Acuticoccus sediminis: one gene and its partner. The protein of the gene in region 1 interacts with the protein of each later gene in a pairwise test. Links are inferred from orthologs where the notes say so. Each region holds a gene or a part of one and is shown on either strand. Other genes may lie near its edges.

What was found.
Region 2: the proteins of ssb (region 1) and DLJ53_RS05200 interact in binary tests that used the Escherichia coli proteins (3 or more experiments, as listed by UniProt). The link is inferred for Acuticoccus sediminis from one-to-one orthologs.

The regions. Positions count from the first base shown.
Region 1 is NZ_QHHQ01000006.1:309,418-314,002, reverse strand. What follows is about bases 583-3,298. They hold ssb (single-stranded DNA-binding protein), read right to left. Parts: upstream 2,362-3,298; coding sequence 1,804-2,361; downstream 583-1,803. Other genes in these bases: DLJ53_RS25410 (hypothetical protein), read right to left, coding at 2,482-3,298; DLJ53_RS25420 (protein phosphatase 2C domain-containing protein), read right to left, coding at 983-1,807; DLJ53_RS25425 (TetR/AcrR family transcriptional regulator), read left to right, coding at 583-881. Also shown: DLJ53_RS25430 (MFS transporter), read right to left, coding at 1-156; more of DLJ53_RS25425, read left to right, coding at 255-582; more of DLJ53_RS25410, read right to left, coding at 3,299-3,552; excinuclease ABC subunit UvrA, read left to right, coding at 3,732-4,585. UniProt on the Escherichia coli protein: Plays an important role in DNA replication, recombination and repair. Binds to ssDNA and to an array of partner proteins to recruit them to their sites of action during DNA metabolism. Acts as a sliding platform that migrates on DNA via reptation.
Region 2 is NZ_QHHQ01000001.1:1,213,228-1,218,001, forward strand. What follows is about bases 1,181-4,085. They hold DLJ53_RS05200 (primosomal protein N'), read right to left. Parts: upstream 3,747-4,085; coding sequence 1,614-3,746; downstream 1,181-1,613. Other genes in these bases: DLJ53_RS05195 (MBL fold metallo-hydrolase), read left to right, coding at 1,181-1,561; fsa (fructose-6-phosphate aldolase), read left to right, coding at 3,800-4,085. In the rest of the region: gloA (lactoylglutathione lyase), read left to right, coding at 1-74; DLJ53_RS05190 (DUF1674 domain-containing protein), read right to left, coding at 191-370; more of DLJ53_RS05195, read left to right, coding at 581-1,180; more of fsa, read left to right, coding at 4,086-4,456.

The DNA.
Region 1 (4,585 bases):
GTGGAAGCCGAGCGTCGCCCTCCCCGCCCGGGGCGCGGTACCCGCGACGGCGGAGACGGACGGCGCAGCGGCCGCGGACGTCAGGATCGACGCCGGCGCGGCGCCGGTTCCGGCCGCGCCACGGCTCGGAACCGTCATGCATGGGGAGGATGTCATGGACACGGGCTCACCTTAATGCCAAATCATTGCGTTAAGGATCGACCCGCTTGGGTGCTAATGCAAATATTTTGCGTTAGTGGCCGAGCAATGCAGATATGCGTGAGATGGACAGCGACGCGACCACCGACACCCGACCGACGCCCCGCCCCGGCGGCCGCAGCGCCCGCGTCCAGCGTGCGGTGCACGACGCCGTCAACGCCCTCCTCGGCGAAATCGACCGCGCCCAGATCACCGTCCCGGCGATCGCGGCGCGCGCTGGGGTGACGCCGTCGACGATCTACCGACGCTGGGGCGACCTCGGCGAGCTGCTGGCCGACGTGGCGGTGGAGCGCCTGCGGCCGGACACCCCTCCGGAGGACACCGGCAGCGCCCAGCGCGACGTGCTCCTCTACGTGACGCAGTTCGCCGACGAGATGGCGAGCGGGCCGGGCCGGACCGTCCTGAGGGACGTGATCGGCAGCACCGCGGAGAACCGGAGCGGCACCTGCTGCAACGTCACCCGCAACCAGCTCGAGCTGCTCGGCGAACGGGCGGCGGCACGCGGCGAGGACTTTCCCGGCGTGGAATACCTCATCGACACGGTGATCGCGCCGATCATCTTCCGCATCCTCTCCAACGAGCCGCCGGGCGAGGCGCGCGTGGCGGCCCTCGTCGCCCACGCGTTCGGCACGATGCCGGACCCGTCCCGCGCCGCCCCGGCCCTGTCGGCGCCTTCGTCCTAGCGTGTTCCGGCGCGCCGTCGACGCGGGGGTGCCCGCGACGGGTCTCGACCGGAAGATTGCGTGTGCGGGAACCGGAACGGCGCGGCGGCGAGGCTCGCGTGTCAGTCGGCGGCGAAGCGCAGCATGAGGGCGGTCGCGTCGTCGGAACGCTTGAAGCGCGGGTAGCGCGTGCAGTCCGGGTCGTCCGCCTCGACGGCGCGGATCGTCGCGAGCGTCCCGTCGACGTCGCCCTCCACGGCCGCCATCAGGCCGGCGCCGTCGTAGAGGCCGTAGTCGTCGATGGCCGCCTCGAAGCCGTCGGTGATCAGCAGCGCCCGGCCCTGGCGCGCGCCGTAGACATGCTGACGCGCCCGGCGGACGCTGCCGTGATCCGGCGCGAAGACGGGATAGCCTTCGGGGGTGTTGGCAGTGTTGCGCACCGTGCGCAGGTAGGCCGTGACCTCGGGGGTCCGCCCCTGACCGCCCCCCATCAGCCGGCGGGCGCTCTCATTCTCCCACTGCCGCTGCTGGTCGGAGCCGCCGACGCGGTGCATCACGCCGTCGGTCTCGATCCAGAGGCCGCAGTCGCCGAGCTCGACGATCTCGATCACGTCGCCGAACCGGGCGAGCATGACGGCGGCGGTCGGCACCTCGTAGCGCTCACGCGGCGCACGGCGGCGCTCGGCGTTGAAGCGCTCGGTGGCGACGTTCGCGGCGGACCGCAGCAGCTCCAGCGGCCGCGTCTCGGCTTCCGCGCCCGCCATCAACGCCTCGTGCAGCACGGCGGTGAGCCAGGCCGCATCGCTCGGCGCGTCGAGCAGCGCCTCGTCGCCGAGGCCGGTCGCGCCGTCGATCACCCAGGCGTAGAGGCCGGCCGACCCGCAGCCGTCCTCGTTCGCCCGCCGCGGCGACCCCGGGGCGCTGACCGAGGCGCGGACCTCGATCAAAACGGGATGTCGTCGTCGAACGGCTCGGGCGACGAGGGACGCGATCCACCGCCACCGCTGCCGCCGCCATAGCCGCCGCCGCTACTGCTGCCGCCGCCACCGCGATCGGAGTAGCCACCGCCGCCACTGCCGCCACCGTAGTCGCCGCCACCGCCGCCGTAGTCGCCGCCACCACCGTAGTCGCCGCCGCCGCCACCACCGCCGCGACTGTCCAGCATCTCGATGGTGCCGCCGAAGTTCTGGATCGCGACCTCGGTCGTGTAGCGCTTCTGGCCCTGCTGGTCTTCCCACTCGCGGGTCTGAAGCTCACCCTCGATGTAGAGCTTCATCCCCTTCTTCATGTACTGCTCGACCACGCGGCAGAGGCCTTCCGAGAACACCACCACGCGGTGCCACTCGGTCTTCTCACGTCGCTCGCCGGTCCCGCGGTCGCGCCAGGTCCGGGACGTCGCGACGCGCAGGTTGGCGATCGGACGGCCGTCCTGTGTCCGACGGATTTCCGGATCGGCCCCCAGATTGCCGATCAGGATCACCTTGTTGACGCTCCCAGCCATGCCGGTCCCTCCAGTCTTCGGGCGCGCACCCTAGCGCACCGCGGCGAATCAGAAAGCGCGACGGTGAATTGGTCCACAGTGGACCGTCCGTCACGCAGCATACATCCCCAGCCGAGAGCCTTATTCGGCCTCGGCGTCGTCCTCGTCGGTCGCCACCTGCGCGGCGAGCTCGTCGAGAACGCCGAGCTTGGCGAGCTTGGCCCGCAGCGGATGATCCTCGTCCTTGAAGCGGTTCGAGTAGGGCATCCGCGTGCCGAGCACACGGCCCAGCGCCGACCGGTCGAGCCGGTAGGCGAAGGCGTTGATCTCGTGGAAGACCTCCGCGAGCGAGGCGAGCTCGGCCTCCGACAGCGCCAGAGGCGCGCTCGGCCGCTCCGTCGACGGCGGCAGCTCGATGCCGAACTCCTCGCGCAGGAAGGCGACATGCGGCGCGGAGCGCTTGCGCACCCGGTCGAGCGCGGCCTCCGGCAGCACGTAGCGCGGGCCCTTGATGAAGTTGAAGGCGCGCTGCTGGTCGTACGGCATCTTGCGGTCCGGCATCCGCGCCATCGCCCGGTCCAGCATGTGGATGCCGAGGACGGAGAGCCCTTCGTTCACCGCCTGCCGCTGGAGCGCCGGGCCTGCCGACGCGCAGCCGAGGACGCTGAGCGCGTCGTCGATCACGTCGCCGTTGGCGAGCTGCGCCCGGTCGAAGGGACGCACGATCATGTTCTCCTTGCCCACCGCGCTGCGCCAGCGGGTGATGATCTGCGTCAGGTTGAGGATGCGCGGCTGCGCCTCGATCTCGGCGAGCGGACGCCCAGAGCGCACCCCCTGGTGCGCCGCGCTGATCGCCAGCGCCACCGGCTCGCGCACGTAGATCAGCACCTGGACCCGTCCGGCGATGTCGCGCATCGACGCGAGGCAGGCCTCGATCTCGTCCGGGGCGAGCCGCAGCAGCGTCTCCGAGCTGATCAGCCCCTGCGGCAGCCGGTTCGCCTTCGCCTCGTTGCGGTACTCCTTCAGGAACTTGGACTCGTTGCGCGCCTTGGTGCGCTTCGAGAAGGGTCGGACGAGGGCGTGGTTCGTGCGCGTCTTGCCGTAATAGTACAGCCCGTGCGCGGCCAGCGTCGCGGCATTGTCGCGAAAGGTGGCCTGAAGGGACGTCGTGCCGGTCTTCATGTGGCCGATGTGCAGGGTCAGGACGTCCACGGAATGCCTCGGGTCTGGTCGCGGGTCGCTGCGGTTTGCGCCAGCCGCCGGGCAGCGGTCAACTCTCCCCTGCGGCCTGTGGATTTGCGGAACAATGGTGCAAGGTCCATCTGTAGCATTGACCATCGCCCGTCGATGTTCCAGTTTTGGACCAACAGGTTTCCCCCGGAGTCCTTGGTATGACCATACGCGCGCGCGCCGCTGCGGACCGCAAGCTCGTCGTCAAGGGGGCGCGCGAGCACAACCTTAAAGGGGTCGACGTCTCGCTGCCGCGCGACACGCTGATCGTGTTCACCGGTCTGTCCGGCTCCGGCAAGTCCTCGCTCGCCTTCGACACCATCTACGCCGAAGGCCAGCGCCGCTACGTCGAGAGCCTGTCGGCCTACGCCCGCCAGTTCCTCGAGATGATGCAGAAGCCGGACGTCGACCAGATCGACGGCCTCTCCCCCGCCATCTCGATCGAGCAGAAGACCACCTCGAAGAACCCGCGCTCCACCGTCGGCACCGTCACCGAGATCAACGACTACATGCGCCTCCTGTGGGCGCGCATCGGTGTCCCCTACTCCCCGGCGACGGGTCTGCCGATCGAGGCGCAGACCGTCAGCCAGATGGTCGACCGCATCCTCGCGCTGCCGGAGAAGACGCGGCTCTACCTGCTCGCCCCCATCGTGCGCGACCGCAAGGGCGAGTACCGCAAGGAGCTCGCCGAGCTGCAGAAGAAGGGCTTCCAGCGCGTCAAGATCGACGGCACCTTCTACGAGATCGAGGACGCCCCCGCCCTCGACAAGAAGTACAAGCACGACATCGACGTCGTGGTGGACCGCGTCTCGACCCGTCCGGACCTCGCCAGCCGCCTCGCCGACAGCCTGGAGACCGCGCTCGGCCTCGCCGAAGGCATCGCCGTCGCCGAGTTCGCCGACGAGACCGAAGGCGACAAGCCGAAGCGCATCGTCTTCTCGGAGAAGTTCGCCTGCCCGGTGTCCGGCTTCACCATCGCCGAGATCGAGCCGCGCCTCTTCTCGTTCAACGCGCC
Region 2 (4,774 bases), on another replicon or contig:
AGCTGCTCCAGAAGGGCGACAGCCTGGCGCCCGCCGAGCCCTGGTCCTCGATGGAGAATACCGGCTCCTGGTGAACCGGAACCGGCGGTCGTCGAGGTCCGGACCACCGGACCGGCCGGGGGAGCCCGCGGGATCCTCCGGCGAGTCTCCGGCCGCCGTGGCGTTCCGCCGGTGGGAGCGAGGGCGCCGGTCAGAAGTCGGTGGCGATCCCGTTGACCTCCCAGTCGCCGTAGCGGACGGGCTCCGGGCCGGCGCGCCCACCCTCTTCCGGGGGCAGGGGCTCGGTCTGCTGCGCGGCCTTGCGGCGGGCCTCCGCCTCGGCGAGGGCGCGCTTGGCCGCTTCGGTGAGGGGCGGTCGATCATCGGTCATGCGTTCACTCCTGACCCATTTCGCGCGATATTTCAACGCGGCGACGCGGTCCGGCCACCCGTTGCGGCGCCGGAGCTGGCCGCGGGCGGCGCCACAGGTCGTCACAGGGGCGTGTTCGGCTATGTGCTTGCTATAGCACATAACCTAGCCTAGGACGAATCCACAAGAAGGCCCGCCACAGGTGCGCGGCCCACCTCGAGGAGGTCCTCCATGTCCATGTCGATCAACCGTCGTCATCTCATGTGCGCCGCCGCGGCGGCCGGTACAGTCGCCGCGCTTCCCCTGACCGCGGCGCGGGCGCAGACCCCCCCGGTCAAGCCGACCATGAAACAGGCCCCGGCCTTCCGCCGCTTCAGCCTCGGCGACTGGGTCGTCACCGCCGTCGCGGACGGCGGCATCACCATGAACGCCGGCGTCCTCCCCGAGTTCTCCGAGGCCCAGTTCGCCGAGGCGATGGAAAAGGCGTTCCTTCCGGCGGACGCGTTTCCGGCCTCGATCAACACCTTCCTGCTTCAGAACGGCGACCGGACGATCCTGGTCGACACCGGCGGTTCCAGCCGGATGGGCCCGACCGTCGGCAGGACGCTGGGCAACCTCGCCGCCGCCGGCGTCGAGCCGGGCGACATCGACACGGTCCTCATCACCCACATGCACGGCGACCATATCGGCGGCCTGATCGACGGCGACGGCGCCGCGGTGTTCCCCAACGCCGAGGTGGTTGTGCGCGACAGTGAGCTCGCGTTCTGGACCGACCCCGAGCAAGCCTCGAGCGTCCCCGAGCGCCAGCGCGGCACCATCGAGGCCGCGACCGCCGTCGCGAACGCCTACGAGGGCAACCTCACCACCTTCGCGGACGACGTCGCGGTGGTCGACGGCATCGAGGCGATGGCGCTCTACGGCCACACCCCCGGCCACACCGGCTACCGCCTGGAGGGCGGGGGTCAGACGCTGCTGATCTGGGGCGACATCGTGCATATCGCACCGGTGCAGCTCCCGGACCCCAGCGTCTACATCGGCTTCGACGTGACGCCGGAGGAGGCGGTGGCGACCCGCCAGAAGCTCCTCGACATGGTGGCGACCGAGCGGATGATGATCGCCGGCATGCACATGCCCTTCCCGGCGTTCGGCCACATCGCGCGCGACGGGGACGGCTACGCCTTCGCCCCGGCCTACTGGCAGTACTCGCTCTGAGGCAGCGGGTCCGGGCGCGCCCGCCGCGGCCTGACCCGCTCCCCGCACGGCCCTAGAGGAAGGATTGGGGGTCGATGTCGACGGAGCGGCGGACCGCGCCCTCGACCGGTACCTGATCGAGCCACGCCGCCATGATCGACTGCAGCGGCGTGGTCCGGGGGGCGCGCACCAGAAGGCGGAAACGGTGCCGGCCGCGCAGCACCGCGAGCGGCGCCTCCGCCGGCCCCAGCACCTCCACCCCGTCCATCGGCGCTGTGCGGGCGAGGGCGACGGCGTGGGCGTGGGCCTCCGCCCGGTCCGGCGCCGAGACGATTACCGAGGCGAGGCGCTGGAACGGGGGCAGGCCGCCATCGCGCCGCGCGTCCGTCTCCTCCTGATAGAAGGCCTCGCCGTCGCCGGAGACCATCGCGCGGATCACCGGGTGATCCGGCGCGTGCGTCTGCAGGAGGGCGCGGCCGCCGGAGTGGACGCGCCCGGCGCGCCCGGTCACCTGCGTCAGGAGCTGGAACGTGCGCTCGGCGGCGCGCGGGTCGCCGTTCTCCAGCCCGAGGTCGGCATCCACCACGGCGACGAACTGCAGCCGCGGGAAGGTGAACCCCTTCGCCACGAGCTGGGTGCCGACGATGATGTCCCGCTCACCCTTCTCGACGCGCTCCAGCGCTTCGGCGAGCGCCTTCGGTCCGCCGCCGAGGTCGGACGAGAGCACCTCGCAGCGTGCGGCCGGCCAGAGGGCGCGCGCCTCCTCCTCGACGCGCTCCACGCCGGGACCGCAGGGAACCAGCGTGTCGGTCGCGCCGCACTGCGGGCAGGACGTCGGGCGCGCCTCCTCGTGGCCGCAGTGGTGGCACACGAGGCGGGCGCGGAAGCGATGGTCCACCAGCGACGCGGCGCAGTTGGGGCAGTGGAAGCGGTGCCCGCAGCCGCGGCAGACGGTGAGCGGCGCGTAGCCGCGGCGGTTGAGGAAGAGGAGCGCCTGCTCGCCCCTCTCCAGCGCCTCGGTCACGGCCCGACGGACCGGCGGCGACAGCCATTCGCCGCGCGGCGGTGCGGCCCGGCGAAGGTCCACGGCCTGGATCGTCGGCAGCGAGGTGCCGCTGTGGCGCGAGGGGAGCACCACGCGGCGGTAGCGCCCCAGGTCGGCGTTGATGCGCGTCTCCACAGACGGCGTGGCCGAGGCGAGGACCACCGGGATCCCGGCGGCGCGGGCGCGCGCGACGGCCATGTCGCGGGCGCTGTAGATGACGCCGTCCTCCTGCTTGAAGCTCGGATCGTGCTCCTCGTCGACGACGATCACGCCGAGGTTGGAGAACGGCAGGAAGAGGGCGGAGCGGGCGCCGACGACGACCCGCGCCTCCCCGGTCGCGGCGGCGCGCCAGAGGGCGACGCGGGCGGCGGGCGTGCGTTCGGAGTGCCACTCCTCGGGCGCCTCGCCGAAGCGGCGGGTGAGGCGGGCGGTTACCATCGGGGTGAGCGCGATCTCGGGCATCAGGACGAGCGCCTGGCGACCTGCCTCGAGCGCGGCGGCGACCGCCTCGAAGTAGACCTCCGTCTTGCCCGAGCCGGTGACGCCCTCCAGCAGCGTCACGCCGAAGCCCGTCTCGCGCAGCGCGCCGACGGCCTCGGCCTGGTCGGGCGAGAGCTCGGGGGGGACCTCAGTCGGGCGCGGCCTCTCCGGCTCGCTGACGGCGACCTCGGCGATCACGCCGGCCTTGATAAGGCCGGTGATGACCGCCGGAGACGCGCCGGAGAGGGCGGCGAGCTCGCGCCGGGCGAGGGGGCCGGCCGCCAGCGCGTCGCGCACGGCGGTGCGTGCGGGGGTCCAGCGCTCCGGCTCGGTGCCGGTGAGGGCGAGGGCGGTCTGCGGCGGGGCGTCGGCGAGACCCTCGCCGTTGCGCAGCACCATCTTCAGCACCGCGCCGCGCTCCGTCATCGTGTAACGCGCGAGGAAGTCGACGAAGGCGCGCAGCTCGTCGGTGAGGCGCACGCGGCTGGCACGGCCCTTGATGGGCTTGAGGCGGGCCGCGTCGAGCGTCTCGTCGGGTGCGTCGTCCCACACCACTCCGACCACCGTGCGCGCGCCGAGCGGCACGGCGACGACGTCGCCGGGAGCGTACGGCTCCTGTGCAACATAGGTCAGGAGTCCGAGGCGGTGGGGCAGGAGCACGGAGAGACGCGCGGCTGTCATTGCGGGCGCGATCCTGTAGGAGAGGCGTCACAAGTGCACTGGGAGAAGCGCAGATGCAATTCTTTGTCGACACCGCCGACGTGGGCGAGATCAAGACGCTCGCCGAGACCGGGATGCTGGACGGCGTGACGACCAACCCGTCGCTGATCATGAAGGCCGGGCGGCCGATGCTCGAGGTGATCGCCGAGATCTGCAGCATCGTCGACGGACCGGTGAGCGCCGAGGTGACGGCGATCGAGACCGAGCAGATGATCGCCGAGGGGCGCAAGCTGGCCGAGATCGCGCCGAACATCGCGATCAAGCTGCCGCTGACCTGGGACGGCCTGAAGGCGTGCCGCGCGCTGACGGCGGACGGGCACATGGTCAACGTGACGCTCTGCTTCTCGTCGGCGCAGGCGCTGCTGGCGGCGAAGGCTGGGGCGACGTTCATCTCCCCGTTCATCGGCCGCCTCGACGACATGGGTCTCGACGGGATGAAGCTGATCGAGGAGATCCGCGCGATCTACGACAACTATGAGGATCTCTCCACGGAGATTCTGGCGGCCTCGATCCGCACGACGAACCATGTTCAGCAGGCGGCGATCGCGGGTGCGGACGTTGCGACCATTCCGCCGGCCATTCTGTCGAAGCTCATCCATCACCCGCTGACGGACAAGGGTCTGGACCAGTTCCTCGCGGATTGGAAGGCGACGGGCCAGTCGATCCTCTGAGGATTGCCCTGCGGTCGAGTGCGGCGGGAGCGCGGCGGCGACCGACGATGGGCGGTGCGGCGTGGACGGTGCGGCCGGCGCAGCCGCACGACCCGGGAAGGGCGGCGTACGGTCGTCGTCCTTCGGTCGCCACCGGCCACCCGTCACGCACCGGAGGCCGGGCAGCACGCGGCCTGACGCTGGTTTTCCGTCACCCGTCGGCCGGGTGGCCCGCGACCGGTCCACGCCGGGCTGTGTCCTACCGGGGTATGCGGCCATCGCCGGTTCTATTCACTGGTAGAGGGGCGCCCGTGACCAGCCCACTCCGGGCCGCCCGAC